One region of the Rhizobium sp. SEMIA 4085 genome, then DNA from elsewhere that is predicted to be linked to it. Evidence: predicted binding sites of a transcription regulator. Region 1 holds the regulator's gene; the other holds the start of a gene.
What was found. The regulator LexA, encoded in region 1, represses DNA repair genes until DNA is damaged. The targets are predictions, from matches to a motif close to TGTTCNNNNTGTGTTCNG.

Region 1 (9,127 bases):
ATCATCGGAACCGGCAGCAGATGCGCGCTCGCGCCCCCAACGTAGCGATAGAGCGGCAGGCCGGCAGCCTGGGCGGCAGCCTTGGCGACGGCGAGCGATACGCCGAGGATGGCATTGGCGCCGAGGCGGGCCTTGTTCGCCGTGCCGTCCAGGTCGATCATGATGTTGTCGATCTGGATCTGGTTTTCGGCATCGATGCCGCCGATCGCGTCGAAGATTTCCGTGTTGGCAGCCTCGACGGCCTTTTCAACACCCTTGCCGAGATAGCGCTTGCCGCCGTCGCGAACTTCGACGGCCTCATGCGCACCGGTCGAGGCGCCGGACGGCACAGCCGCACGGCCCATGCTGCCGTCTTCGAGATAGACATCGACTTCAACGGTCGGATTGCCACGGCTGTCGAGAATCTCGCGGGCGATAATGTCGGTAATTGCAGTCATGATCTCTTCCTGCTCGGTGGGTGATTAATCGTTCGAAGCCTGTTTAATCGAAGGCACGCAAATTACAATGCCACACCGACGACACACGGCATGGTATGGCCTATAGCCCGAATATGTCAGGCTTTTGAAGAAGCCGCTCGCACCCCATCGATCCCTGTCGCGAGCTTGCTCCGGCTTTTCGGAACCTCAGGTTTTGAAATGATACCCGGTCACTTTCGATCTGGTTGTAAATTTATCGGTCAGTAACCAATCAATATTATAATTAATACTCAGTGAGGAAATACTGCCCCGCTTCCCGGCAAGTAGTATTGCATGATGCGCTTCCTCGTGCGGTCCAAATCCGCTTGGTTATACGGATCTCACGATTTCAGGTCCCTCGAAAATTCCAGAATAATTTCAAACGAACAGCATCTGTTCGCTATTCACTTCATGGGGCGCAGGATGAAACTCAATATTGCACGCAGCCTTGCTATTTTCGCGATGGTCGTCGCCGCGGGATTGATCGCTTCGATCGGCATACAGAATTATGCCTTCAATAAGCTGCGGGTGAACGGCGAGATGTACAAACAAATCATCTACGGCAAGGATCTCGTCGCCGATATACTGCCGCCGCCCCTCTACCTCGTTGAGTCTTACATGCTTGCGCTCGAAGCGGTGCAGCGCCCCGGCGTTGCCAAGAATAACGTCGACCGCATAGAAAATGTCCTGAAGCCCGCCTACGAGGACCGCCGCAAATATTGGCTGGCGACCGCGCTCAGCTCGGACCTCAAGCAGAAGCTCTTGAACGATGTCCTTGTCAAAGGCGAGGTGTTTTGGAAGGTGATGCGGGAGGAACTCGCTCCGGCCATTGTCAAGAATGACTCCGCAGTCATTCCGGCGTCCTTCGAAAAGCTTGCGACGAATTTCCATATCCATGAAAACGCCGTCAACGAACTCGTCGGTATGGCGAACACCTTCCTGGCGTCCGCTGAAAAGGACGCCGCCGAACAGACACGCATCCTTTCGGCTATCACGCTCGCGGCTGCCGCAGTCTCGCTCTGCCTGCTTCTTGGCGGCCTTTACGTCTTCCGCCGCCGCGCCATCGTGCCGATCTCGGCGATGCGCGACTATATGGCGATCCTTGCCGGCGGCGACTATTCGAAGGATGTGCCCTTCAGCCGGCGTGCCGACGAGATCGGGGAGATGGCGCGCGCCGTCCCCGTCTTCCGCGAATCCGCCGAAGAGCGGAACAATATCCGTGCCCGCCAGGATGCCGAACGTCAGGCCCAAGCACAGCGCGATGCGGCGCTTGCCGCTGCCAATGCAGACGAGGAAGCCATCCGCGAGGGCGTCATCGCCAGCCTGAGCCGCGGCCTGGAACGGCTCTCCGGCGGCGATCTCACGGTCCAGCTTAGCGAGCCTTTCGACGCAGCCTACGAGAAGCTGCGCGAGCAGTTCAATTCGAGCGTCCGCACGCTTTGTGAAGCGATGAAGGAAATCTCGATCGTGACGAATGTAGTAAGGAGCGGCTCCGGCGAAATCGCATCGAGCACAAACGATCTGGCCCGGCGAACCGAACATCAAGCCGCCTCGCTGGAGCAGGCGGCCTCGGCGCTCGACCAGATCACGGTCACCGTCAAGAACTCGTCGGTACGGGCCAAAGAAGCCAACGTGATGATGACGGCGACAAAGGAAAGCGCCAGCTATTCGGCAACCGTCGTGCACGAGGCGGTCGCTGCGATGGAGGAGATCGAGACATCATCTGCACAGATCGGCGAGATCATCAACGTCATCGACGAAATCGCCTTCCAGACCAACCTGCTCGCGCTCAATGCCGGCGTGGAAGCCGCCCGCGCCGGCGAGGCCGGAAAGGGTTTTGCGGTGGTTGCACAGGAAGTGCGCGACCTTGCCAGCCGCTCCGCCAATCTGGCAAAGGAAATCAAGCAGCTGATCGAGACGTCTTCCAGCCAGGTTTCGGCCGGCGTTGCCTTGGTCAACCGCACCGGTGAAGCGCTCGGCAATATCGATCAGCAGGTTCTGAAGGTGACCGCGTTGATCGAGTCGATCGTGCGTTCCTCTGCCGAACAAACGACCGCTCTCCTGGAAGTCAACGCCGCCGTCAACACTATGGACAGCGTCACGCAGCAGAACGCGGCGATGGTTGAACAGACAAATGCCGCCTGCCGCGAACTCGGTGACGAGGCGATACACCTCAATCACCTGCTGGCCCGCTTCCTTCTCGATGACGTAACGACGTCCGCCGCAACGCGGTCGTACTCAAGCCAAAGGATGGCGCTCGCCGGTTGACGGCGGGCACCTTCGGCCAGGATCGCTCCGCCTTGGCGACGGCGTCGAGGGCCAACAGCTTTTCCAGAAGCCGCGGCATGTCGTTCAAGTACACCATATTGGGGCCGTCGCAGGGGGCATTGTCCGGATCCTGGTGGGTCTCGATGAAGACACCTGCAACTCCGACCGCAACCGCCGCCCGCGCCAGCGTCTCGACGAACTGGCGCTCCCCGCCCGACGTCGTGCCCTGGCCACCTGGCTGTTGTACGGAATGGGTCGCATCGAAAATGACCGGAGCCCCCATGGCCGCCATGATCGGCAGCGAGCGCATGTCCGAGACCAGCGTATTGTAACCGAAGGACGCGCCACGCTCACAAAGCAGAACGTTCGGGTTGCCGCTCTGATTTAGCTTGGCGAGAACATTCTTCATGTCCCAGGGAGCGAGAAACTGGCCCTTCTTGACATTGATGACACGGCCGGTCTTCGCGGCTGCCACAAGCAGGTCCGTCTGACGGGAGAGGAAGGCCGGGATCTGCAGAACGTCCACGACCTCGGCGACCAGCGCGCATTGCTCTTCCGAATGGATATCTGTCAGAACCGGAATGCCGAGTTCCTTCTTGAGGTCGGCGAAGACTTTCAAGCCCTTCTCTAGACCGATACCGCGTTTGCTCGACAGCGAAGAGCGGTTCGCCTTGTCGAAGGAGGTCTTGTAGACGAGCCCGATGCCAAGCTTGCCGCAAAGCTCCTTGAGCGTGCCAGCAACCATGAAGGCATGGTCGCGGCTCTCCATTTCGCATGCGCCGGCGATCAGCGACAGCCTGCCACTGTTGGAAAATACGACGCGGCCGGCACCTTCGCCGACTGCGACTTCGGAATTCGTATTGCTCATCGGGTCTCCTCGAAGGCGAAGATCGCGCCTTGGCCGGGCGCAGGCTTCACCAGGACTCTGTTGTTCTTGCGTGTATAGGGCATCCCGTTATCAGCCAAAAGCGCTTCTGTCACGGCAAGATCGGTGGTGCGGAAAACGATAGCGCTGCCTCTCAGACCCTTATCCACGGTTAACGGCACCGAATCGAAATAAGCCTCCACCCCTTCCGGCGACAGCAGACTGATCCTGACATTCGCTGCCGCGATCGCCACGCCAAACGGTGTCCGCTCAATTTCTGTCGTAGACACGGCCAACTGAAGGAACGAGCCGAAGGCTTCAGGCTCGGGCGCGCTTAGCACCATCTCCGAGATACCGGTTGCACCGTTCGCGTGCTTTTCTAACGCGCTCCGATCGGCCGGAGAGGCGTTGATGCGCTGGCAGTCAAACAGGAAGAAATCCGGCGCCCGAAGATCGGCGGCAAACGCAAGCTTGAAAGTGCCTGTCGATTGCGACCCGTCCGGCATCTTGATCAGGCGCGAAAACTCCAGCATGGCGCCGCCGCTCTTTCTCGCACGCACGAAATGAGCATGATCGGCGTCCGCGTCGTCCGTGCTGAATGCTGCCGCAGAGAATCCGTCATTGCCGCACCGGAAACGAAAGGCCTGGTCGCGCGCCACAAACACGTTTCCGTGCCGCACTGATTCTTCACATTCTTTCGCACTCGCGACGCCAAGCGGCTCGAGGTAGGTCTTGTCGGCGAAAAAAACGCAAGCATTCACTGTGCCGAAAGGATGACGGCCCTCGGCGGCAACCGTGAACCCCAGTCGTCCCAGCCGCTCCCGCGCGAGATCGATGTTGGTGACCGGTAGAACAAGATGATCCAACGGATGCTGCATGGCGCCAGGTCTCCATTTCCTGTGCTGAAGATGTGTGCCGCTACGTGGTCAATGCAAGCTGAAAGCGATGATCCGGCAAACAAAGTTTCCGAAAATGACCGGTATTGGGACGAAGTTTTACGAAAATTTAGGTACTTGCGGAACACATATGGAACATATAGTGTCTGTTCTGGCTTTGTTTCACGAATTTGGGGTTAAACTTCGATGCTGACACGCAAACAACAGGAGCTTCTCCTCTTCATTCATGAGCGTATGAAGGAATCCGGCGTTCCGCCATCCTTCGACGAAATGAAGGATGCACTGGATCTCGCGTCCAAATCCGGCATCCACCGGCTGATTACCGCTCTGGAAGAGCGCGGTTTCATTCGTCGCCTACCGAACCGCGCCCGCGCGCTTGAAGTGATCAAGCTGCCGGAAGCCTACAGCCCGAGCATGCAGCCCCGCCGCGGCTTTTCGCCGAGCGTCATCGAGGGCAGCCTCGGCAAGCCGCAGCCTGCTGCCGCCGCGCCGAAGCCGGCGAACGAAGACAATAACAGCTCTATTTCGGTTCCCGTCATGGGCCGCATTGCGGCAGGCGTGCCGATCTCGGCGATCCAGAACAACACGCACGACATCAACGTTCCGGCCGATATGCTCGGCTCCGGCGAACACTATGCGCTTGAGGTCAAGGGCGATTCGATGATCGATGCTGGCATCTTCGATGGCGACACGGTCATCATCCGCAACACCAGCACCGCCAATCCCGGCGACATTGTCGTGGCACTGGTCGATGACGAGGAAGCGACGCTGAAGCGGTTCCGCCGCAAGGGTGCGTCCATCGCGCTTGAAGCGGCGAACCCGGCCTACGAAACGCGCATCTTTGGACCGGATCGCGTGAAGGTTCAGGGTAAGCTCGTCGGCCTTATCCGCCGCTACCATTGACTGGCAGCGCGTCGCCGGCAAAGGCGCCGGCGCGCCAAGCTCTACGGGCAATCGAGTTTCTCGAAGGCAGTTGTTCAAAGCACGGTTCGACGGCGCCGGTTTTCCGCGAGGTTTCATCCGCGAAATGCACTGCGCCATTGGCAGGCGCCGAACCGCAACCTTGCCCGCGTGACGGACGATGTCCGCGGCATCGCAAGCCGGGCGTGGCACCGTTTCGCATCGCATTGCTTACCTCTTCCTGCTGCCGCGATGAAAAGTTTGCATCCCCCGTCTTTTCGCGGGTCGCAGCGCGCCTCACGGCTGCGATCGGTCAAAGCCAAAGCGCTGAGCATGGCCATATGATCGAAGAAGGCGGCGAAAGATTCGTGCCGGACGCAAACCAGATCGCCGCCCAAGCTCGAAAAAACCGTCGCAATGCGCAGGCGCGTGCCCTGAGCGGCTCCTTCGCTCGCCATTTGCAGGCCGAAAGCCGGTATGCATCCACAATGACTGATCTGTGGCTATTGGGGTGAACGGTGGCTATTGACGGGCGAGCGCTGTCCTGTTGCCGAAGGCTCCTTCCCGCATTCCAAAAGCGCAAGCCGGGAAGCTCGCAAACTGCTTGTCCGCGACATCTACAGAAGCGGAAATGCGCAGCTCAGCCGTTTTCAACTCCGGCATGCACCCAGCATGCCGACAGCCTATGAATACAACCAGAATGCAGCCCTGAGGGCGTTTCAGCAACAATAATCGATTGAAAAAAGACCAAAAAATTGGATTGCAAAAAGCCGAATTAAATCATTGGCTTCCGCTATGCGCCTCCGGCATCGCAGGAGTGTCCAAAAGTTGATACTGCGATGCACAAAATGGCGCCACGGTAACTTGGCATTGGCGCTCTGATCATATAGCTATCGGAGAGGACGCTTAACCCTATGGCGCTTTTATGGCGCCGCCGCCAGTTTGGAGGATCAGCATGACGGATCAAAGCGCAACAATCAAAATCGGCGACAAAACCGCCAATCTTTCCGTGAAAAGCGGAACGATCGGTCCGGACGTCATCGATATTGGTGCACTCTATAAAAACACCGGTTCCTTCACGTACGATCCTGGTTTCACCTCGACCGCTTCCTGTGAATCGAAGATCACCTATATCGACGGCGATGAAGGCATTCTGCTGCATCGCGGCTACCCGATCGAACAGCTTGCTGAACATGGCGACTTCCTGGAAGTCTGCTATCTACTGCTTTACGGCGAATTGCCGACGGCTGCCCAGAAGAAGGACTTCGACTACCGCGTCACGCATCACACCATGGTGCACGAGCAGATGTCTCGCTTCTTCACCGGCTTCCGCCGCGACGCCCATCCGATGGCCGTCATGTGCGGCTGTGTCGGCGCTCTGTCTGCCTTCTACCACGACTCGACAGACATCACCGATCCGCATCAGCGCATGGTCGCAAGCCTACGCATGATCGCCAAGATGCCGACTATCGCGGCCATGGCCTACAAGTACTATATCGGCCAGCCCTTCGTTTATCCGAAGAACGATCTCGACTACGCCTCGAACTTCCTGCGCATGTGCTTCGCGGTCCCGTGCGAAGAATATGTCGTGAACCCGGTCCTCTCGCGCGCCATGGACCGTATCTTCATCCTGCACGCCGATCACGAGCAGAACGCCTCGACCTCGACAGTTCGTCTCGCCGGCTCTTCGGGCGCCAACCCGTTCGCATGCATCGCGGCCGGCATTGCCTGCCTTTGGGGCCCGGCTCATGGCGGTGCCAACGAGGCGGCGCTCAACATGCTTTCGGAAATCGGCTCGGTCGAGCGCATTCCGGAATATATTGCCCGCGCCAAGGACAAGAATGACCCGTTCCGCCTGATGGGCTTCGGTCACCGTGTCTACAAGAACTACGATCCGCGCGCCAAGATCATGCAGAAGACGACGCATGAGGTCCTCGCCGAACTCGGTCACAAGGACGATCCGCTTCTCGAAGTCGCGATGGAGCTGGAACGCATCGCGCTGACCGACGAATACTTCATCGAAAAGAAGCTCTACCCGAACATCGACTTCTATTCCGGCATCACGCTGAAGGCGCTGGGCTTCCCCACGACGATGTTTACGGTGCTCTTTGCGTTGGCCCGTACGGTTGGCTGGATCGCCCAGTGGAACGAGATGATCGAGGATCCACAGCAGCGCATCGGCCGCCCGCGCCAGCTCTATATCGGCGAACCGCTGCGCGACTACGTTCCGGTTTCGAAGCGCTAAGCCGCTTCCGCCCGAAAAAACCCGGTCAGAGACGGCCGGGTTTTTTCCTGTCCAGAATGTCGAGAACGATATCCGCCGCTTTCTCGCCCGGCGGCTTTTCCGTCTGCATGCGCTGCCAGACAAGGTCGAAACCTTCGAGCATTGCGCGCCGCTGGAGCGTGTCGCTGGAAAGGCGTTCCATCCAGCGCGCCAAACTCGCGCCACGAACGACCTCGTTGATATATTCGGGGACGACGGCATAGTCGGCGATCAGATTCGGGATTGCTCCTGTCCACGTCTTGATGCGCCGCGTCATCATCGTGATGATCCAGTCTGTCTTATAGACTGAGACTGTCGGCACGCCTGTAAGTGCAAGCTCGAGGATGACAGTCCCCGAGGCAGCCATTGCCGCATCGGCCTCCGCGAAAGCTCGCCATTTCTGTTCATTGCCAATCAGGATCTCCGGTTTCGTTTCCCAGTCCTCCACGAGGTTGCGAACCATCGATTCCCTGCGGCTGACGGTCGGCATGAGAAACCGCATTGTGCCACCGCGGGCGACGAGCTCATTGACGGCATCGCGAAAATAGGGAAGCAGCTTTGTGATCTCCGACGAGCGCGAGCCCGGGAGCAGCATGATCGTTTTCCGGCCCTCGCCGACGGTCCTGAGCTTTTCTGCCCGGCCGCGCCTGGCGGCAATCAGGTCCGCATCCGCCGTCAACCTGTGGCCGACATAGGTCGTCTGCGGTCCGCCGAGCTGCTCCATCACCGCGGGCTCGAACGGCAGAACGGCCAGCACATGGTCGACATAACCGAGCATCTGCTGGGCGCGATATTCCTTCCACGCCCAAACGCTGGGACAGACATAATTGACGACCGGGAGTTCCGGCAGGGCTTCGCGAACACGTTTGGCAACGCGATGGGTAAAATCCGGGCTGTCGATGATGAAAAGAATATCGGGCTTTGCCGCAACGATTGCAGCCGTCGTCTGCCTGATGCGGGCGACAAGCTTCGGCAATTTTCCAAGCACCTGTGTGATGCCCATAATCGAAAGCTCGGAGAAGTCGAAGAGCGACTTCAGCCCCTGTGCCTCCAGCGCGTCGCCGCCGACGCCGACAAGTTCAATCCCGGCATGCCTGCGCTTCAGTGCAGCCACGAGATCGGCGCCGAGAAGGTCTCCGGAAACCTCGCCTACCACGATCGCGATCTTCATCACAGCCCCCATGACGGCAGGCCGCGATCGAGCCCGCAGACAAAAAGCCCGGCTTCGTCGGCTGCCTTGATCACAGCCTGGCGATCCAGCACGAGAGCACGTCCCGCCTCGATTGCAATTCCCGCCAAACCCGCCGCCTTGGCATTCGTCACCGTGGAGAGGCCGATCGACGGAAGGTCGGCGCGGACATCCTGCTGCGGCTTGCAGAGCTTGACCAGCACGCCACGGCGGCGCGGCGATATACGCCCGGCGCCACGCAGCGATGCGACGCGCTCAAGCATTCCGTCGGTCCCTTCGGCGCCTTCGAGC
Region 2 (20,316 bases), on a different contig from region 1:
CGCTCGCCGTCTTCATGGGCATGCCCTTCCCCCTCGGCCTCGGTCACGTTGGCGCCTGCTCGGAGGCGTTTATCCCCTGGGCGTGGGGGATCAATGGCTGTGCGTCGGTGCTGAGCGCGATCCTCGCGGTACTGCTTGCAATGCATATCGGGTTCAATGGCGTCGTGGTGATCGCCATCATCCTCTATCTTGTCGCCCCGGCCTTACTCGCCGGGTCGTGGGACCGATACGTTCCGCAGACGCCGCAAGGCTTTGTTCCAGATCAGGACCGTACGCGAGTTAAACCAACGCCTGAACATCCGATCCGTTCAGGGAATGCGTCAATCGAATCCTGGAGGGGATGATGTCCGTAGCCCTCGTCGCACATTGCGACTGGAGCATCGATCGACAGAAACGCTGGACGTGCGTCGCTGTTTACGACGGTAGCCGTTGGATGATATCGGCGCCGGAGCCCGTCGGTGATACGGCGACACTACTGCCCCGGCTACGGCAGCGAGCCAAAGTCGATGGTGCGACGCTTGTGGGCTTCGACTTTCCGATCGGATTGCCGGAGGTTTATGGCAGGGCGATCGGGCTTTGTTCTTTCCGCGAGGCCTTGCAGACCTTCGGCACGGGTTCCTTTGCGGATTGGTTCGTGGTCGCCGAGCATCGCCGCCAGATCTCGCTGCACCGTCCGTTCTATCCAATGCGCCCGGGCGGCACGCAACGCCAGCATCTGTTCGACGCGCTGGGAGTGGCAACAGGTAACGATCTTCTCCGGCATTGCGAGCGTGCCACCGGCGAGCGGGGAAATGCCTGCATGATCTTCTGGACGTTGGGCGGCAATCAGGTCGGTAAGGCCGCGATAACCGGTTGGCGCGAGATCATCGTCCCCAACCTTGCTGAGATCGCCCTCTGGCCGTTCGACGGCGGGGTCGACGCCCTCGCGAAGCCTGACGTCACCATCGTCGCCGAGACCTAGCCCGGCGACGTCTATGGCCAGCTCGGTATCCCCCGCCGCCCCCTCTGGAGCAAGCGACAGCAATCAGGCCGCCAAGCCATCGGCCACCATCTCATCCGTTGGCTCGCTGCACGCCCGCAGGTCGACGGGACGGCTATACGCGAAGCCATTTCCGACGGATTTGGGTCAGACAAAACCGGCGAGGATCGTTTCGACGCAACGGTCGGCCTGTTCGGTATGCTCGATGTGGTAGATGGCTACCGTGATGACGGCGTCCCGGATGACAAGGTTATTGGTCAGTTGGAAGGTTGGATCCTCGGCCAAGCAGGCGCAAGGGGCCGTGGTTCTCAACGGCGCGGGGGACCGCCATGAATGCCCTTATTCGCCACCGGAAACGCGCTAAGAGCATCGTTCCCGCGAAGTACGAGGAGACTTGGATCGAAGATCCCGATCGTCCCTCCGGCATTATCGAGGCGCCACCGGCCTCGCAATGGAAATGGCCGACCTCGTGCGTGCGTCGGGTCGCCGACGACGCCAAAACGGGACCCAGCACGTCCAAAAAAACAAGGAACTGAGAGAAATTAACCGCAATTAGCTGGGATCCTGGATGCGGCGCTCGATGGAACGCAATTCCATCCCTGCGCAACACGCGTCCTGGACGTGAAGAACCAACCGGCCGCATATTTGCGGCCGGTTGGTTTTGAAGGTTTAGTCACTCGGCCTCGTTGGCAGAATCGGCGTTCAGCTGGCCATACTTGGCTTCGCCGATCTTCTCGAGCAACTCGAGCTGCGTTTCGAGGAAGTCGATATGGCCTTCCTCATCGGCAAGAAGCTCCTCGAAGAGCTTCATGGAGACATAGTCACCGGCGTCATGACAGATGTCACGCGACTTCTTGTAAGCTGTGCGGGCATCATACTCGCCGGCAAGATCGGCTTCCAGAACTTCCCTGACGTTCTGGCCGATGCGCAGCGGAGCAAGCGTCTGCAGGTTTGGATGCCCCTCAAGGAAGATGATGCGCGCGACAAGACGGTCGGCATGATGCATCTCTTCAATGGATTCGGCGCGCTCCTTCTTGGCAAGCTTGGTATAGCCCCAGTCTTCCAACAGGCGGTAGTGAACCCAATATTGGTTGACTGCGCCGAGTTCGAGGAAAAGTGCCTCGTTAAGCCGCTCGATGACCTTTTTGTCGCCTTTCAATGTCCGCTCTCCTGTTTTCTTCATGGAATTGTTTCAGGCGGGACATGAAATCAAATATCTCGTCATCCGTCGAGTCGCGACGGGCATGATATTCCTCGGTGGTCTGGATGATGAGGTTGACGACGTTGGGGAAACAACCACAGCAACGGCCGCGCTTTTCCATCGCATGATAGACCTTCGCAGGCACGATAAGCTGCCAACAGTCTTCATCGAGAAGGTCGTTGATGACCTCCCGGATTTCCTTGTCGGTTATATAGTTGCAACTGCAGACGAGCACGTCTTCATTTCCAAACATGACACTGACTATCGTGTTTTCTGCAAAAGAAGATGGTGCGTGTCAAGAAAAAAATCGAGGTAGAAGGCGCGGCCAGGAAGAGGAACCGCTGAACGGACCATCTCGGTCCTGATCGCACTGGCGTCCCCGCGGACATAAACGTGACGGGGGCAATCACTGGGCGCGTGGGGTGTCTCATGGCTGGGCACGCTGACATGGGCAACATCATCTATCGCTAACCCATCAATGAAAGTTGCGCCCCTTCGGCATGACCTTTGCGGTCTCCCCAGCATTCGCCTCAATGCTTGTTGATATCACTCGCCGTTCGATGGCCGCCTTTTTTAGGATATGCGTTATCTTTTTTCCACGCGGATCGGCCGTCGGCCGCATAGCCTCGTCGGCGCGTTCGCAAAGACCAAAGCGCTGCACCTCCTTCTGCAGAAGGCCGAGAGCGGGTGTCATATCTTCGATATGTTCGACAACAGTGTGAATGACGCCGCTCTGACTTTGCAATTTGCCATGGATTTTCACGAGCCGCGCCCCCATGACAACCGAGCGGTATTTCTCGAAGGCGTTTTTCCAAACGATAGCATTGGCAACACCCGTTTCATCCTCAAGCGTCATGAAGATCACGCCCTTGGCCGAGCCCGGGCGCTGGCGCACCAGCACCAGCCCGGCAATCGTCACCCTCTTTCCGTTCGGCACGGCCAGAAGATCGACATTGCGTGTAATCCCTGCTCTTTGGAAATCCTCTCGCAGGAAGGAAATCGGGTGCCCCTTCAGTGACAGCGAGAGATAGCGATAATCCTCGACCACCTGCTCGCCTGGCAGCATTTCGGGCAGTGTCACCCTCGGTTCGACTTGGAGATCGACATTCGACACCCGATCGAACAAAGGCAGCCTCTCTGCGGCACTTTTCACATCAAGCGCCCGCGCCTCCCAGAGCGCCTCTCGCCGCGACAAGCCGATGGAACCGAACGCATCGGCATCTGCCAGCCGTTCGATATCCGATTTTTCGAGGCCCGAGCGCAGCCATAGATCACGGATCGAGCTATAGCCGGCACCTCGATTTGCGATCAATTTCGCCTTTATCATGTCGCCGGAAAGGCCCTTCACCTGCCGCAAACCGAGGCGAACCGCCCTCTTCGTCCGGATGATCTTGTGCATGTCCCTGTGCCGGAAGTCGATCTTTGACTTGTCGAAATGCGCATCCTCCAAGAGGCAATCCCAATCCGAACGATTGATATCCACCGCACGAATTTCGACGCCGTGCTCCCTGGCATCCCGGACCAATTGCGCCGGCGCATAAAATCCCATCGGCTGCGAGTTCAGCATCGCCGCACAGAAGACATCGGGATAGTAGGCCTTTATCCAAGATGAAGCATAGACGAGCAACGCGAAGGAAGCCGCATGGCTTTCCGGAAAGCCGTATTCGCCGAAGCCTTTGATTTGATTAAAACACTGCCGCGCAAATTCAGACGAATAGTTTCTCGAAACCATTCCGTCGATGAATCGCTTCTCGAAATTGCCGATCGTGCCGGTTCTCTTGAACGTCGCCATCGCCCGTCGAAGCCGATCGGCTTCCGCCGGCTTGAAGCCTGCAGCGGTGATAGCAATTTGCATTGCCTGCTCCTGAAACAGGGGAACACCGAGGGTTCTTTCCAGCACCGCCTTCAATTCCTTGCTGGGATATTCGATGGGTGTTTTCTGCTCCCGTCGCTTGAGGTAGGGGTGCACCATATCGCCCTGTATCGGCCCCGGCCGGACGATTGCCACCTCGATGACGAGATCGTAGAATTCCCTTGGCTTCAGTCGCGGCAGCATGCTCATCTGCGCCCGGCTTTCGATCTGGAAGACGCCCAGCGTGTCGGCCCGGCACATCATCTCGTAAACCGGTTTGCCCTCCTCCCCATGCTCCTTGTTGCCGAGATCGGCGAGCGTTTTCTTCACATCGTAGTGCAGCTGAAGAAGTTCGAAGGCCTTGCGAAGACAGGTCAGCATCCCAAGCGCCAGAACATCAACCTTGAGAATCTTGACATTGTCGAGATCGTCCTTGTCCCACTCGATCATGTAGCGGTCCGGCATCGCCGTCTTCATGATGGGCACGACTTCGTCGAGCCGGTCCCGGGTGATGACAAATCCGCCGACATGCTGGGTAAGGTGGCGCGGAAAGCCGAGTAGCTCGGACGCATATCTGAGGACGTTCTTCGTCACCGGATCGCTCATGTCGAGACCGGCCGCCTTTGCATCGCGCTTCGACAGATTGTCTTCCGACCAGCCCCAGACGAGGCTGCTGATTGCCGATTGGACATCTTCCGAAAGCCCGAAGGCCTTGGCGACCTCGCGGCCAGCAGAGCGGGTGCGATAGGTGGTCACCCCCGCTGTCAGCCCGGCATGCTCTATACCGTATCTTTTATAGATGTACTGGATGACTTCTTCGCGCCTGTCGTGCTCGAAATCGACATCGATATCCGGCGGTTCGTCCCGGTCCATCGAGATGAACCGATCGAAAAGCAAGGTGGCCTTGTTCGGATCGACTTCCGTTATTTCAAGGCAATAGCAAATGACCGAATTCGCAGCCGATCCGCGGCCCTGGCACAGAACCCCGAGCTTGTAGCGGGCGTGTTGAATGATCTTGTAAACTGTCAGGAAATAGGAAGCGTAGTTTTTCTGCCTGATGAGATCCAGTTCATAATCGATCTGTGTCACGATTTTCTGCGGAACAGGCTGCGGGTGGTAGCGCTTTGCAGCTCCGGCCCAAGTCAACCGTTCGAGCGTTGCATACGGCGTTTCGCCAGGATCGTTTTCAGGCGGATAATTGTGCTCCAGCTCCTTGAGCGAAAAGGTCAAGCTGGAGAAGAATGCGCGTGTATTGTCGATCGCGTCGGGATAGTCCTTGAAGAGGCGCCCCATTTCCCGCGTTCCCTTGAGATAGCGCTCTGCATTCGGCGCCAGAAGGAAACCGGCTTCGGCAATCGGAACATGCTTGCGGATCGCAATCACGATATCGGAGAGAGGCCGCCGGTCTGGATGATGATAAAGAGGCTGATTGGTCGCGATCAGCGGAATGCGGTTGCGGGCGGCAAGCATGGAAAGGATTGCAAAAACCTGTTTGTCGCGGCCATCATAAGCCGGCGCTAGCGCCATATGGACCTTCTTCCGAAAGCGTTTTCGAAAACGCTGCAGGCAATTCTCAAATGCTAGCTGACCAACGGCATCATTCACAACGAGCCGGTCAGGAACAAGGGCGAGCATCATCTCGTCTCCCCATTCCATGATCTCCGCCTCGGTGAGAATGCAGGAGCCTTTCTCCGCCTCCGGCTTTAGATTCCCGGCGCTCAGAAGACGGCAGAGATGCGCCCATCCTCGCCTGTTTTGTGGATAGGCAAGAACATCCGGAGTTCCATCCGAAAAGACGAGACGCGCACCTGGCTGGATGCGGATTGGATCGGGAATGATCTGCTTCTTCTCGTCCTCTTCCAGAAGGCCGGCTTCCTTCCTGTCGAATTTTTTCCTGATCTCCTCCGCCTGCGCATGTGCCCGCACGACCCCGGCAACCGAATTCTTGTCAGCAATCCCGAGTCCGCCGAGCTTCAGGCAAGCTGCCTGCACCACCATCTCCTCGGGACTGGAGGCTCCTTCAAGAAACGAGAAGTTCGTTCTCGCACCAATTTCGAAAAATGCGGGCGTCGTGCTCATGCAAAGAGCCCATGCATGAACCAGCGAGGAGGAAGTTCATGCCCGTAAAAACCTTCGCGATAGATCCAGAAGCGGTGACCGGCATCATCCTCTATTCGGAAATAATCGCGTGGCTCGGCATCCGCGCCATCGGTCCACCATTCCATGGCAAGCCGCTCCGGTCCCTCGCTTCTTGCCACGCGATGCTGCATGCGCCGCCAGCGGAAGATTTGCGGCGGACCGTCAGGCACTTCGGCAAGCAGGGCCTCCACTTGCTCCGGCCTGGTAAAAAGCCGCAGGGGACGCTCACATCTGGAAGGAAAAGGATTTCCTTCCTCCGCCTTGCGGTGTGCCTGAAGGCCTTCCATGGCGGGAATTGCAATCGCCGCCCGCTCCGGCACATGGCTCTCGCGCAGTTGAAATCTCTGCAGGCAATCGGCGCCGAGGCGGGCTGCGATTTTGTCGATGAACGCCGCAAGCGATGTCTCCCTCTGTCGGCTTCCTTCGAAATCCCCCTGCGTCGCATTGAAGGGATCATGGCGCAGCACATTCAGCCGCAGGATTTCAAAGCCGTAGCCGGCATCGAGATCGTCGTGGATTGCCTGCAGACGCTCGCTGAAAAGCGAAGCGATATGCTTCGGATCCCTGAGAGGCTGCGAGGCGCCGACGGGAATCCTGAAGACCCTGCCGTCGACGCGAAACAGCACGAGTTCGAATACACGGCCGCCGGCGCCGCGTGCCTCAAGCGAGGCTTTCAGTGATTGGGCGATCTGGCCGGTGAGGGCGAGGATATCTTCTTCCGTACCGATCGGCTCTATGAGGCGTCGTTCGGCGGAAAGACTGGCAACGGGCCGCCGCGGGGAAACCGGCTCCTCTTCCACTCCAAGCGCCTGGTCGAGCCTGAGCAGGAGTTGCGCGCCGAAACGGCGGGCCAACGGCGCGCGTGGAGTAGACAGGAGGTCGACGATATATTTGAGGCCGAGCTTCTTCAGTGCCTCGACGGTCGCTTCCTCCAGCCGAAGGGCTGCGACCGGCAGTGGTGCCAGCACATGTTCCATTTGATCGGTTTCGATGACGCCACCATCCCCGAATCGGGAAACGGCCCAGGAAAGGCCCGGCGACGAAGAGATCGCGCCGCGGACATCGAACCCCATATGGAAGAGCCGGGAAAGGATATCCGTGAGCATGGCCCTTTCGCCGCCAAAGAGATGGGCGCAGCCGGTAATATCCAGAAACAGCCCGTCCTTGCCGTCGAATGCCACCAGCGGCGTATAACGGTCGCACCAATCAGCGATGCCCTCGAGAAGCCGACGATCGGCCGCCAGGTCTTCCTCGATGACATCCAGAAGCGGGTATATGGCACGCGCTTCGGCCACTCCCTGGTTTTTTTTCAGTTTGATCCGTTCCGCCACCTCGTCGAGCGCCGTTAGCCGCATGGCATTGTCGAGCCGTCCAGAACAGACGATCGGCGGCGCATCAGGGCGTCCGGCCGAACGCCAGGATAGACCCCACCTCTTGCGGGCGATCCTGTCGGTTGGAAGGTGGGGAAAGCTGAGCGACAGAATGCGCTGATTGCTCGCCTGGAGAACGAGTGCGCTCTGGTTGGCTAACGGGCAAAAACCGGCGGTCATGAGGGTTCCACTCCAGAAGAAAGGAGAGGGGAGCCGGGTTGCGGCTCTTCTCCAGGATGAGACGAAAAACCGGATTGCCGATGCCGCCATCTAACATCGAACCATCCGGCAGAGGCCGTGCGCTGGCTGGCGCAGGTTCGGCACGCAATCGGAAAATGGCGCTGCTCGCCTCCTCCTCGCCTCCCTGCCGCAACAGAAAAAGCGGGCGGCCGGAAGCCCTTGCCCGCATGCTCAATCGCCGGCTTTCTGTAAGACCGAATTGGACCGGATTGCCGCGCACCTCCAGGATCGTGGCTGGGAAGAGGCCGCTTTCGACAGCCGTTTCGGCAAGCCACAGCGCCTCTTCCAGCTTGTGTGGCGAGGCCATGAGAAAGCGTTCCGGCTCCAATCCGAAATCCTTGAGGCCCACAGCATAGGGATGCCCTGCTTCCATTGTGCATATTCTGTCACCAATCCAAAAAACCGGCATGCCATCCGCCGTCTCCTGCCGCTGCAGCCAGGCGGCTAGCGCCAGCACGAAACCGCTGGGGCCGGCCGCATCCCGCAGCATCGAAGACCGGACTTCGGTAATGCCGTTAAGCGGCAGACCGCCTTCAAGCGCTTCATCGAGAATGGGAATGTCAAAGGACAGACGCAGCGGCGTGTTTGCAGGTCTTAAATAGGTTTCATCACCAGCCGCAAAAGCTTCTTGCGCCGCCGCCGCAAGCGTCGGTGCCGGCTTGCCTTCGAGTTTCGCAATGGTTTCGCGGAGCGCACAAAGCTGCTCGCGCGCCACGGCCGTCTGCGCCACGACGTTCACTCCAAAGTCAGATTGTTCCTGTTATGTTCTTATGGATTCCAGAGCTTTCTAAAAGAGTCAACACCCAATTCTTATGAATTTATTCCTGCCTTTGATTCCACACTCGAAAATCACCCGCAAAGGTTCTATATGGGCGCCAAAGGAAGGGAATTTTCATGGCCCGCATAGACAAGAGCGAGGATTGGCGGGACCGCCATGCCCCAACGCTCAGCACATTCGAGTCCCTGGCGATGGACGCCTATAGCCACTTGCCGGATGAATTCCGCTCGCTCACCGACAATCTAACGATCGAAATCGAAGACTTTCCCGACGACGATGTTTTCGAGGATATGGCGCTGGAAACGCCGTTCGACCTGCTTGGCCTCTTCGAAGGCCGGGGTATTTCCGAGCGCTTCACGGTCGAGACCGGCGAGATGCCCAATCGTATCCGCCTCTACCGGCGTCCCATTTTGGATTATTGGGCGGAAAACGATGAAACGCTCGGAGACATCATCACCCATGTTCTCATCCATGAGATCGGTCACCATTTCGGGCTGAGCGATGACGACATGGAGCGGATCGAAGCGAGCGTCGAGGAGGCCGTCGAGCGCTGACCTATTGCTCGGAGAGCTTCATCTCCGGATGATAATCCTTGCCTTCGACCTCTTTGACGATCGCCTGGCCGGCAATCACCTGGCCGGTCTGAATATTGTAGGTCAGCGACGGTGCACCGTGAAGCGACCAGCCCTTGTTGAGCGCATCGGTTACGCGATGGCAGAACGCGGCGTCGTCCTGGCCGGTCAAAAGGCGATAGAGCTTCATGATAAAGGCTTTCGTTCAATAGTCTGGCGTTCGGAAATCAGGCGGGCTTTATGGACCAGGCTTTCCGCCTGGACAAGATGCAGCCGCTCAATCATCCGACCGTTCAAGGTGATGACGTTGAGACCTTCGGCCGAAGGATCGGCGAAAGCGGCAATGATTTCTTCCGCCTCCCGGATGGCAGCCTCATCGGGAGCAAAGTGCCGGTTGGCAGCCTCGATCTGCATCGGATGGATCAGCATTTTGCCATCGTAGCCCATGGCCCGGGCATGCGCGCATTCGGCCTCGAAGGCATCTACTTCCTTAAAATCATTGAAAACGCTATCGATCGCATCGAGACCATAGGCGCGCACGGCGAGGATGACCTGCATCAACCATGGCACGAGATAGGTTCGGCCCGGTTGAGGCAGAACGCCGGTCTCCTTGCGCAGATCGTTCAGCCCGACGACGAAGCAATCGAGTCTCGAGCCGAGGGTGCGGCCAGCCTCTGCGATTGCCGCCGCGTTCAAGATACCGCGCGGCGTCTCGATCATCGCCCAGATACGCAAGGTCTCTGGTGCATCCGCATCAGCAAGAAGGTCGCTCACGGCCATGACATCCTGCGGTTCGTCCACCTTCGGCAAAAGTACCGAATCTGGCCGAAGCGCCTGTACTAGCTCCATATCGGCATGGCCGAAAGCCGACGAAAGTGCATTGATGCGGATGATCTTTTCCTTGTTCGTAAGCGGCTTGCCCGAAAAGAAGGTTTTCAGGTTTTCGCGGGCCTCCTCCTTCTTCTCCAGCGCCACGGAATCTTCGAGATCGAAAATGACGGCATCGCAATCGAGGGCATGGGTCTTTTCGAGCGCTCGGAGATTGATTGCGGGAACGCTCAGCACAGAGCGGTGCAAACTGAAGGAACGGATGGGCGAATTCTGGCTCATCACGAATGTGTGCCAAGCTTTGTGAAGAGTGACAAGACAACAAAAAGCCATGCTTGACTTGCAGAAATAAAAAACAAGGACCACATTCCTTTCGAAGAAAGGTCTAAACTCATGCAGAATATACGCTCCATCTTCCTCATGCTGGCAGGGATCACTGTATTCGTGGCGCTCGCTGCTCTCACCTTTTCGGTGACGCTCGCCGTTGGCGGTATCCTGACCGTGCTGATGGCTGGCCGCGCGCTTTCGATGAAGATGAAGCCGGCGCCCGTCCGCGCCAAGGCTCAGCCAAAGCGCGAAATGCGCATCTGGAACGACGGCCGCGGCACGATCATCGATCTCTAAACGCGCCCCAAGATTCTCCTTCATTTTTACGGCGTTTTGCTCTATTGCCGGAGCAATCGTTGAAAAACGGCATACAAAGGCAGGTTTCCATGGAAAAGTTCGTGAAGCTCACGGGCGTTGCAGCACCCCTCCCGGTCGTCAATATCGACACGGACATGATCATTCCCAAGGATTACCTGAAGACCATCAAGCGCACCGGCCTCGGCACGGGCCTCTTTGCAGAAGCCCGCTACAACGAAGACGGCACGCCGAACCCGGATTTCGTGCTCAACAAACCGGCTTATCAGAATGCCAAGATTCTCGTTGCCGGCGATAATTTCGGCTGCGGTTCCTCGCGCGAGCATGCCCCGTGGGCGCTTCTCGATTTCGGCATCCGCTGCGTCATCTCCACAAGCTTCGCGGACATCTTCTACAACAACTGTTTCAAGAACGGCATTCTCCCGATCAGGGTCAGCCAGGAAGACCTCGACAAACTGATGGACGACGCTTCGCGCGGTTCCAACGCCATCTTGACGGTTGATCTCGAAAACCTGGAAATCACCGGCCCGGACGGTGGTTCGATCAAGTTTGACCTTGACGAATTCAAGCGCCACTGCCTGCTGAACGGCCTTGACGATATCGGCCTGACGCTGGAGAAGGCCTCTGCGATCGACAGGTTCGAAAAGTCAAACGCCGCGTCGCGTCCCTGGGCAGCTTAATCGCCCGAACGCGAGCATGCGATCAAGCCGGGCTTCTACCCGGCTTTTTCTTTGCTTCCAAGCCAGGATTCACATCGCCATCGTGAGGCAGCAAACCGTACCGATTCAGCCGTTCTGTTCCTTGAAATGGCGTCCGGCGGGGTCTAAGAAGCCGCAGCTTGTTTTTCCGCGGAGGGTTTCATGACAGCGCGCAATCTTTTCCTGCTGCCGGGCGACGGCATCGGTCCCGAGGCAATGGACGAGGTCCGCAAGATCATTGCTTACATGAACGAGGCGATGAACGCCGGCTTCGCCATCGGTGAAGGCCTTGTCGGAGGCTGTGCCTACGATGCGCATGGCGCGGCCATCTCCGAAGACGACATGAAAAAGGCGCTGGCGGCGGATGCCGTTCTCTTTGGTGCAGTCGGCGGTCCGAAATGGGACAGCGTGCCTTATGAAGTGCGCCCGGAAGCGGGTCTTCTGCGCCTTCGCAAGGACCTGGAACTCTTCGCAAACCTGCGCCCGGCAATCTGCTATCCGGCGCTTGCCTCCGCCTCCTCGCTGAAGCCTGAACTTGTCGAAGGTCTCGACATTCTCATCATCCGCGAACTGACGGGCGGCGTCTATTTCGGCGAGCCGAAGGAGATTATCGATCTTGGCAACGGCCAGAAACGCGGCATCGATACGCAGGTCTATGACACTTATGAAATCGAACGCATCGCCGGCGTCGCCTTCGAAATGGCCCGAACCCGTCAAAACCGTGTCTGTTCCATGGAAAAGCGCAACGTCATGAAGTCCGGCGTGCTCTGGAATCAGGTCGTGACCGAGACGCACAAGGCAAAATATTCCGACGTCCAGCTGGAGCATATGCTGGCCGATGCCGGCGGCATGCAGCTGGTACGTCAGCCCAAACAGTTCGATGTCATCGTCACCGACAACCTCTTCGGCGACATGCTTTCCGACGTAGCGGCGATGCTGACCGGCTCGCTTGGCATGCTGCCGTCTGCTTCTCTCGGTGCGCCGGATGGCAAGACAGGCAAACGAAAGGCGCTCTACGAACCGGTCCACGGCTCCGCTCCCGACATCGCCGGCAAGGGCATCGCCAACCCGATTGCGATGATCGCCTCCTTTGCCATGTGCCTGCGTTATTCCTTCAACCTCGTGAAGGAAGCCGACAATCTTGAGAGGGCGATCGCCAACGTTCTCGACAAGGGTATGCGCACGGCCGACATCATGGCCGAAGGCGCCAACAAGGTTGGAACTGTCGAAATGGGCCAGGCGATCCTTGCCGAGTTCAAGACGCTTTCTGCCTGATATTTCACGTGAAACGCTTCTCCGCCCTTCGTATCTATCGGTACGGAGGGCTTTTTATTGAAGGTATCAGTTCCGGTTCCTATGTCCTGCAAACGACGAAGGGCAAAACGACGAAGGAATGGAATGAGCAATACCGCCGATCACAAACCAGGCTGCCGATCCTATCTTTGCAAGCGCTACGACGCCCGACGCACGATCCATCGCAGAGTTCCCTGGAAGGCGTTCACGCTTTCCGCGATCAATGTGGTCGTCATTGCCTTTTTTGTCTTCGACAGACCGCTCGGACAGGCAGCCAAAAGCCTCTCGCCTCCCTTGGTATCGATCGCCGGCGACGTAACGGATATCGGCCGCCTTGCTTGGATCCTTGCGGGGCTTTGCACCGTTCTTGCTACCGGTTACGCCGTTCGCCGACGGCTTTGGAAGGTCCGCCGTCAATTCCGCATGGCCTATTTCGTCCAAATGACGGCATATGTCGGGCTTTCCGTCATCCTGGCCAGTGTCTGTGCCAACGCCTTGAAATTCCTGATCGGGCGGGCGCGTCCGCTTATCTATGAGCAGGAGGGCATTTTCAGTTTCTCGCCCTTGAACATGGATTTCCTGCATCAGAGCTTCCCATCAGGTCATTCGGCCAATATCGGCGCGCTCTTTGTGGCACTCATCCTCCTTTTTCCGCACGTCAGGCTCATTTTCATCGGTATCGGGCTCTGGCTCGGTGCAACCCGCATCATCATCGGCGTCCATTATCCAAGCGATGTCGTAGCGGGACTGGCACTCGGTGCCTGGCTCGCATTTGCCGTCTCAATCCTCTTTGCCCGCTTCGGCCTGGTCTTTGCTGTCGGTCGCGAAGGCTGGCCTGTGCCACGGCTCAGCAGGCTTATTTGAGTTCTGCGTAAAAAACTGTCGTTACCGTCTGCTGCCGTTGCTGTTGCTAAAACACTTTTCTAACGGATGACTTTTCGAGGTAGTCATGGATGACCGCGATCGTCTATTCGCGCTACGGGCTCCATTCAACCCGGGTCCTGACGGACGGCCGACGCCGAAAGGGCTTTTGCGGATAAAAAAACCGGCGCCTTTGGAAGGCGCCGGGTCCCGTTTCTCAATTCTGATGGTTTGCCTCAGTCCATCGTGCGGATATCGCGGTCTTTGGTTTCCGGCAGGAAAATCATGCCGATGACCAGGGTGATGCCCGCAAAGATGATCGGGTACCAGAGACCGTAATAGATGTCGCCCTTGAAGGCGCTCATCGCGAAGGCGGTTGCCGGAAGCAGACCACCGAACCAGCCGTTGCCGATGTGATAGGGCAGCGACATGCCGGTATAGCGGATACGGGTCGGGAAGAGCTCGACCAAAAGGGCAGCGATCGGCCCGTAGACCATCGTCACGTAGATGACGAGGACCGTCAGGACAGCGACGACGCCTACCCAGTTGAGCCTTGCCGGATCGGCAACCATGGTGAAAGCACCAGCGTTGGCGACCGTGTAGACAGCCATGTCGGTGACGCCCTTGGCCTCGTCGGCTGTCAGCAGCTTGTCGGTCACGAGCTTGGAGGCTGGGACCGTCTCCTTCTGACCTGCACGAAGCGCATCAGCATTGAGAGCCAGCTCCGGATTGGCGGCGATAAAGGCATCGAGCTTGGATTCCGGAACCTTGGCCGCACCGCGAACCAAGGGGTAGCCAGCGTCGCGAAGCGCGATGTTGATGCCCTTTTCGAACGCGCCGTTCATGGCTTTCGCCTTATCGCCAGCGGCAGCGGCATCATAGCTGGTAATCGTGTCGTCGGCGATTTTAACCGTGGCGGCTGAACCGGCGGCCCCGCTGACAACATCATAGGGTACCGAATTCTTCGTCAGGAATGAAGTGGCGATATCGCACGAGGTGGTAAACTTCGCGGTGCCGGTCGGGTTGAACTGGAACTTGCAATCGCCCGGTGCCGCAGTGACCGTTGCGCGGATCGTGGCCTGTGCCTCTGCAAGCGCCGGATTGGCGAAATTGGTCAGAGCCTTGAACAGCGGGAAGTAAGTCACCATGGCGAGCAGAAGGCCGGCCATGATGATCGGCTTGCGACCGATCTTGTCGGAAAGCCAGCCGAAGAAGACGAAGAAGCCGGTGCCGAGCAACAACGATGCAGCGACCATCAGGTTGGTCGACTGCGCGTCGACTTTCAGGATGTTCTGCAGGAAGAACAACGCGTAGAACTGACCGCAATACCAGACGACGGCCTGCCCCATGACGGCGCCAAAGAGCGCAAGCAGCGCCACCTTAGCGTTGCGCCACTGGCCGAAGGCTTCCGTCAGTGGCGCCTTCGAACCCTTACCCTCGGCCTTCATCTTCTGGAAAGCCGGTGACTCGTTCATCTTCAGACGGATCCAGACGGAAACGCCAAGCAGGACGACCGAGACGAGGAATGGAATACGCCAGCCCCAGGCGGCGAAATCGGCGGCGCCAAGCATGGACTGGACGAAGAGAATGATCAGCAGCGAAAGGAACAGGCCGAGCGTTGCCGTCGTCTGGATCCATGACGTGAAGAAGCCGCGCCGGCCATGCGGCGCATGTTCGGCCACATAGGTCGCTGCACCACCGTATTCGCCGCCGAGCGCCAAGCCCTGCAGCAGGCGCAGAGCGACCAGGATGATCGGAGCTGCAATACCGATTGACGCCGCACCTGGAAGGATACCGACTAGGAAGGTTGACAGACCCATGATCAGGATCGTGATCAGGAAGGTATACTTGCGGCCGACCAGATCGCCGAGGCGGCCAAAGACCAATGCGCCGAACGGGCGCACCAGGAAACCCGCTGCAAAGGCGAGCAGCGCGAAGATGTTTCGCGTCGTTTCCGGATACTGGCTGAAAAAGGTAGCGCCGATATAGGTGGCGAGTGAACCGTAAAGATAGAAGTCATACCATTCGAAAACAGTCCCGAGCGACGAGGCGAAGATGACCTTCTTCTCCTCGCCTGTCATCGGGCCGACTCTCGCGTCTCCGACGCTTGCGACATTTGCCATTGTCTGTCCTCCACAGAGTGATAAGCAACGAGACGCGCCCCAAGCTCTCCTCAAAGCATCCTTGGACGCAACTCGCCTGACGAGAGTGTGACAGAAAAGGATTCGGAGAAAGAGAGCGGCTTTGGGATTATGACTTTAGTCTAATGCCTATGCACAGATTGTCGCAGGCGAGGCTTCTTCCGGTTTGGGCCGCAACCTCTGCCCAAGTGCTCGACAGAGAGCAAGGTTGCAAAAACCTTGACTCCTGTGGAAAACCTTTTATGAGCAACGGCGGAAAGGAATATCCATGGTTCGCGACGAACACGCCATTGCTGCGCGCAATGATCTGGCACCGGGTGCCGGGATGGATATTGCTGTTCCGGTTTCTTCCAAAACCAAGGCCAAAACGACGACGAAAACCGTCTGACGTCTCTGGCCTGCCGCTCTCTCCCCGGCCCGGCTGGGGACAGGAAGCCGCGATCGTTTCGCGCCTTCCCCCTCACCGGACAGAGGAGAGAAGAGAAAGAGAGCTTGAAATGGGATTCAAAGTTGCAGTTGCGGGAGCGACCGGAAATGTGGGCCGGGAAATGCTCAACATCCTCTCGGAGCGCGGCTTCCCCGCCGACGAAGTCGTGGCGCTAGCCTCCGCGCGTTCGCAGGGTACGGAAGTTTCCTACGGTGACCGGACACTGAAGGTTTCCAATCTGGAGAACTACGATTTCTCCGATACCGACATCTGCCTGATGTCTGCTGGTGGCGAGGTGTCCAAGAAATTCTCGCCGAAGATCGGCCAGCAGGGATGCGTCGTGATCGACAACTCCTCCGCCTGGCGCTACGACGCCGACGTGCCGCTGATCGTTCCTGAAGTGAACCCGGATGCCGTGACGCAGTTCACCAAGCGCAACATCATAGCCAACCCGAATTGCTCGACCGCACAACTCGTTGTGGCTTTGAAGCCCCTGCATGACTTCGCCAAGATCAAGCGCGTTGTCGTCTCGACCTACCAGTCGGTTTCCGGCGCAGGCAAGGACGGCATGGACGAACTCTTCAACCAGACACGCGCCGTCTTCGTTGCCGATCCGATCGAAAACAAGAAGTTCACGAAGCGCATCGCCTTCAATGTCATTCCCCATATCGACGTCTTCATGGAGGATGGCTACACCAAGGAAGAATGGAAGGTTCTAGCCGAGACCAAGAAGATGCTCGACCCGAAAATCAAGGTCACGTGCACGGCGGTACGCGTTCCGGTTTTCATCGGCCATTCGGAATCGGTCAATATCGAGTTCGAAAACGAGATCACCGCCGATCAGGCGCGCGAGATCCTGCGTGACGCTCCAGGCTGCCTCGTTATCGATAAGCACGAAAACGGCGGCTATATCACGCCTTACGAATCTGCCGGCGAAGACGCGACCTATATTTCGCGCATCCGCGAAGATGCGACCGTCGAGAATGGCCTCAATATATGGGTGGTGTCGGACAACCTACGCAAGGGCGCTGCTCTGAATGCAATCCAGATTGCGGAGCTCCTCGTCAACCGCGGGCTGATCAAGCCACGCAAGAAGGCCGCCTGACACCAATAATTAACCATACTTTACTATCAGCCCCGCATATCACCTGATTATGCGGGGCTCCTACGAAAGCTGGCCGACGGCCATCAGGTTGCAAGGCCCACCGAAGGGTGATCGTGACAAAATTATCTGCTGCTGGCATTCTTGCGCGGCGCCAAGCTTGTGCAGATGGAGATCGGGGTTTCTTATGAGCATGACAAAATTCTTTGTGGCGGTCGTCGCTGCGGCGAGCGTACTCCAAGCTCTTCCGGCAGCAGCAAAGGCTGCCCAGTGCGGCAACAACAGCGCGGGTTTCCAAGCCTGGGTTGCAGACTTCAAGCAGGAAGCGGCCGCCAGCGGCGTCAGCCCATCGGTGCTAAACCGGGCCTTCGCCAATGTAAGCTATAATAAATCGACAATCGCAGCCGACCGTGGCCAAAAGAGCTTCAAGCTGTCCTTCGACGCATTCATGAAGAAGCGGGGCGGCGCAACGATCATCTCCCGCGGCAGAAGCATGAAACGCGCCAATCAGGGACTCTTTGCCTCGATCGAAGGCCGCTACGGCGTTCCGGCCGGTCCGCTTATTGCGATCTGGGGAATGGAGACCGGCTTCGGCAGTTATATGGGCAATCAGCATACCCTATCTGCCGTTTCGACGCTCGCTTACGACTGCCGCCGCTCGGATTATTTCACCGATCAGCTTTACGCCGCTCTGCAACTTGTTTCCGAAGGCTATCTGAACCCGCAGGCTCGCGGCGCGGCACATGGCGAAATCGGCCAGACGCAGTTCCTGCCGCGCAATGTGGTCCGTTTCGGAGCCGACGGCGACGGCAACGGCCGCGTCGACATGGTTGGCTCGCGCGCTGATGCCCTGGCTTCGACGGCAAACTTCCTTAGGGGCCATGGCTGGCAGCCCGGCGCCGGTTATCAGCCAGGCGAAGCGAACTTTGCAGCAATCGCAGGCTGGAACGCCGCAACGGTCTACCAACAGGCAATCGCTTATATCGGCCAGCAGATCGACGGCCAGTGAGCTTCCCGCCCGCGAAGGTTATACTTCCGGGCGGATAAAATCGAGCGTTTCCGCGTCCATCACCCATAGTTCACCGGTCGAGATATCGAACCACGCCCCATGCAGGGCGATCTTCCCCGCCTCTTCAAGCGCCTTGATATCCGGAAAACTTCTGAGGTTATTGAGCGAGTTGCGGATCGAGACGCGCTCGAGCGCCGTCTGGCGCTCAGCGGCAGTCATTACGTCATTGCTTTGGATCTGCTCGGCAGCGGGCCGGACGAGCGACATCCAGCGGCCAATGAAATCACCAGGCGACAGCGGTTCGGAATTGGGATCAAGCGCTGCGCGGATACCGCCGCAGCGGCCATGGCCCATGACGACGATGTCGGAAACCTTCAAGACCTGTACGGCGAATTCCAAAGCGGCAGATGTCGAGTGAAAATGGCCATCCGGCTCGTAAGGTGGTACCATGTTGGCAACATTACGGATGACGAAAAGCTCACCGGGGCCAGCGTCGAAGATAAGTTCCGGTGCTGCGCGCGAGTCCGAACAGGCAATCACCAGCGTATTCGGACTTTGCCCGTTTTCAGCCAGCATCTTATAGCGGTCGCGGGCGTCGGCGTACCGCCCGTTCATGAAGTTGCGATAGCCGTCCAGAAGTGAAGTTGGAAAACACTGCATGACTGTCGATTAGCGCGCAGACGCGGCAAGATCAACTGCTGCGCACGCGAAATGCGCAAACGGGCGCCCGCTAACTCTTCTTCCGTTGGGCGGGGTGCATGAGGCGGCGCATCTGCACCATGGCCATCGGTGTCGACAGGCTTGATGCATCGCTTGCGAGCGTAAGCTCATCGCTGCCGCGTTTGACCGCACGCACCAGCACTTCAAAGACGCTGGCTGTTGCAAGCTGCAGCGCCTTTTCGTCGTCCATCCCGGATAGGAGCCGCGAGAGGAAGACGGCCGCCAGCAGGTCGCCCAGTCCATTCGGCGGCTTGTCGACGACACGATGCTCGGCAAGCAGAGCATGGCGGCCGGAAAGATAGAGATTTCCGGTGCCCCCAGCCATCATCGCAATAGCGGAGGTGACAAGCATGCGGGAAGGACCGAGTGACAAAGCAGCCTCCATAACAGCTGTATTGTCCTCCAATGGTGCGCCCACCATCCAGGCCAGCTCATAGCGGTTGGGTGTCGCCAAAGACGCAAGCGGGATCAGATGGTCGCGGATCGCCTCCGCCGTCGCTTCGGGCACATAGAGACCTCCCAGATCGCCCATCACCGGATCGCAGACATAAAGCAGCTCGGAGTTCTTTTCACGCAATGCACTGACCAAACGGGCAACAGAACTAGCCTGGGCAGCGTTTCCGAAATAACCAGACAAGACTGCCTTCACTTCTCCAACCCACGGTGCACGGATGAGATCATCGATGGCGGCATCGAAATCGGCCTCCGCAAAAGTGAGCCGGGTCGAACGGCCATGACCGGGATGCCAAGGCAAAATGATCGTCGGCAGTGCCCAGACCTGATGGCCGAGCGTCTCAAGCGCGAAGACAGCGGCACGATTGCCGACCGAACCGCGAACGACATGGCTGGAGATGACGATCACCGTTCCTGCAGCACTATTATCCGGCATAGTCATTTAAACCCTGAATTCGATGCGCTGTTGATCGTCCTTTTGCCGCGCGCCTGTCAACCATTCTTCATCCATGCGTGGAAATCTCGGCGAGCTGAGAAAATCCAAGACCGGCCTGGGCTTTCCCATAATTGGAGAATCCCCTGAAATTCTACTGAAACAAGGTCAAAAACCCACAAAAACTGCGAAGGTGGAGCCTCTTTTAGGGGTTTTTTCGATAATTCTTCTGCTAACTTGCGGCAAATCACACAAATCGGGGGAATGTCTTCAATGGCTGCCAAAAACCATCCGCGACGGGAAAAGCTGATCGAAAGCGCAAAGAAGATCGCTGCTGCAGCCAAAGAGCAGTATCTCGATCCGGAAATCCTCTTCGGCCGGGCGAGCGGAGACGACCTCGATCACTACACACCGGAGATGCTGGCGCTTTCGGCCGTTCATTCTGCTAAGGAGCTCGCTGGCTGGGACGGCAAGGTCCCGCGCGTTACGATCGAAACGCTGGCCGATGTCGAACCCGATGGCGTTGCGGTCTCGGTCCTGACGGTTACCGATCAGAATAAGCCGTTCCTCTACGAGTC

Region 2: C9413_RS00110 (metallopeptidase family protein) is a predicted target of LexA. The motif match lies at 8,534-8,551, and genes of this name have one in related genera.

Annotation. Positions count from the first base shown of each region.
Region 1 covers NZ_JABEPH010000222.1:598-9,724, forward strand. The annotation lists partial or broken gene eno (phosphopyruvate hydratase) at 1-437, opposite strand, end outside; gene C9413_RS20605 (HAMP domain-containing methyl-accepting chemotaxis protein) at 879-2,723, shown strand; partial or broken gene kdsA (3-deoxy-8-phosphooctulonate synthase) at 2,752-3,591, opposite strand; gene C9413_RS20615 (VOC family protein) at 3,588-4,466, opposite strand; gene lexA (transcriptional repressor LexA) at 4,671-5,387, shown strand; gene C9413_RS20625 (hypothetical protein) at 5,726-5,899, shown strand; gene gltA (citrate synthase) at 6,340-7,629, shown strand; gene lpxB (lipid-A-disaccharide synthase) at 7,655-8,818, opposite strand; partial or broken gene lpxI (UDP-2,3-diacylglucosamine diphosphatase LpxI) at 8,818-9,127, opposite strand, start outside.
Region 2 covers NZ_JABEPH010000001.1:16,113-36,428, reverse strand. The annotation lists gene C9413_RS00140 (class I SAM-dependent methyltransferase) at 1-344, shown strand, start outside; gene C9413_RS32615 (hypothetical protein) at 344-961, shown strand; gene C9413_RS32610 (hypothetical protein) at 1,127-1,264, opposite strand; gene bfr (bacterioferritin) at 1,653-2,138, opposite strand; partial or broken gene C9413_RS00125 ((2Fe-2S)-binding protein) at 2,104-2,509, opposite strand; gene C9413_RS00120 (error-prone DNA polymerase) at 2,656-6,111, opposite strand; gene C9413_RS00115 (DNA polymerase Y family protein) at 6,108-7,556, opposite strand; gene C9413_RS34370 (hypothetical protein) at 7,567-8,511, opposite strand; gene C9413_RS00110 (metallopeptidase family protein) at 8,676-9,113, shown strand; gene C9413_RS00105 (DUF1737 domain-containing protein) at 9,115-9,321, opposite strand; gene C9413_RS00100 (CoA ester lyase) at 9,318-10,241, opposite strand; gene C9413_RS00095 (hypothetical protein) at 10,353-10,583, shown strand; gene leuD (3-isopropylmalate dehydratase small subunit) at 10,673-11,281, shown strand; gene leuB (3-isopropylmalate dehydrogenase) at 11,462-12,574, shown strand; gene C9413_RS00080 (phosphatase PAP2 family protein) at 12,698-13,456, shown strand; gene C9413_RS00075 (MFS transporter) at 13,690-15,576, opposite strand; partial or broken gene C9413_RS34365 (hypothetical protein) at 15,783-15,982, shown strand; gene C9413_RS00070 (aspartate-semialdehyde dehydrogenase) at 16,092-17,126, shown strand; gene C9413_RS00065 (lytic murein transglycosylase) at 17,311-18,132, shown strand; gene C9413_RS00060 (carbonic anhydrase) at 18,151-18,792, opposite strand; gene pdxY (pyridoxal kinase PdxY) at 18,863-19,741, opposite strand; gene C9413_RS00050 (NAD-glutamate dehydrogenase) at 20,012-20,316, shown strand, end outside.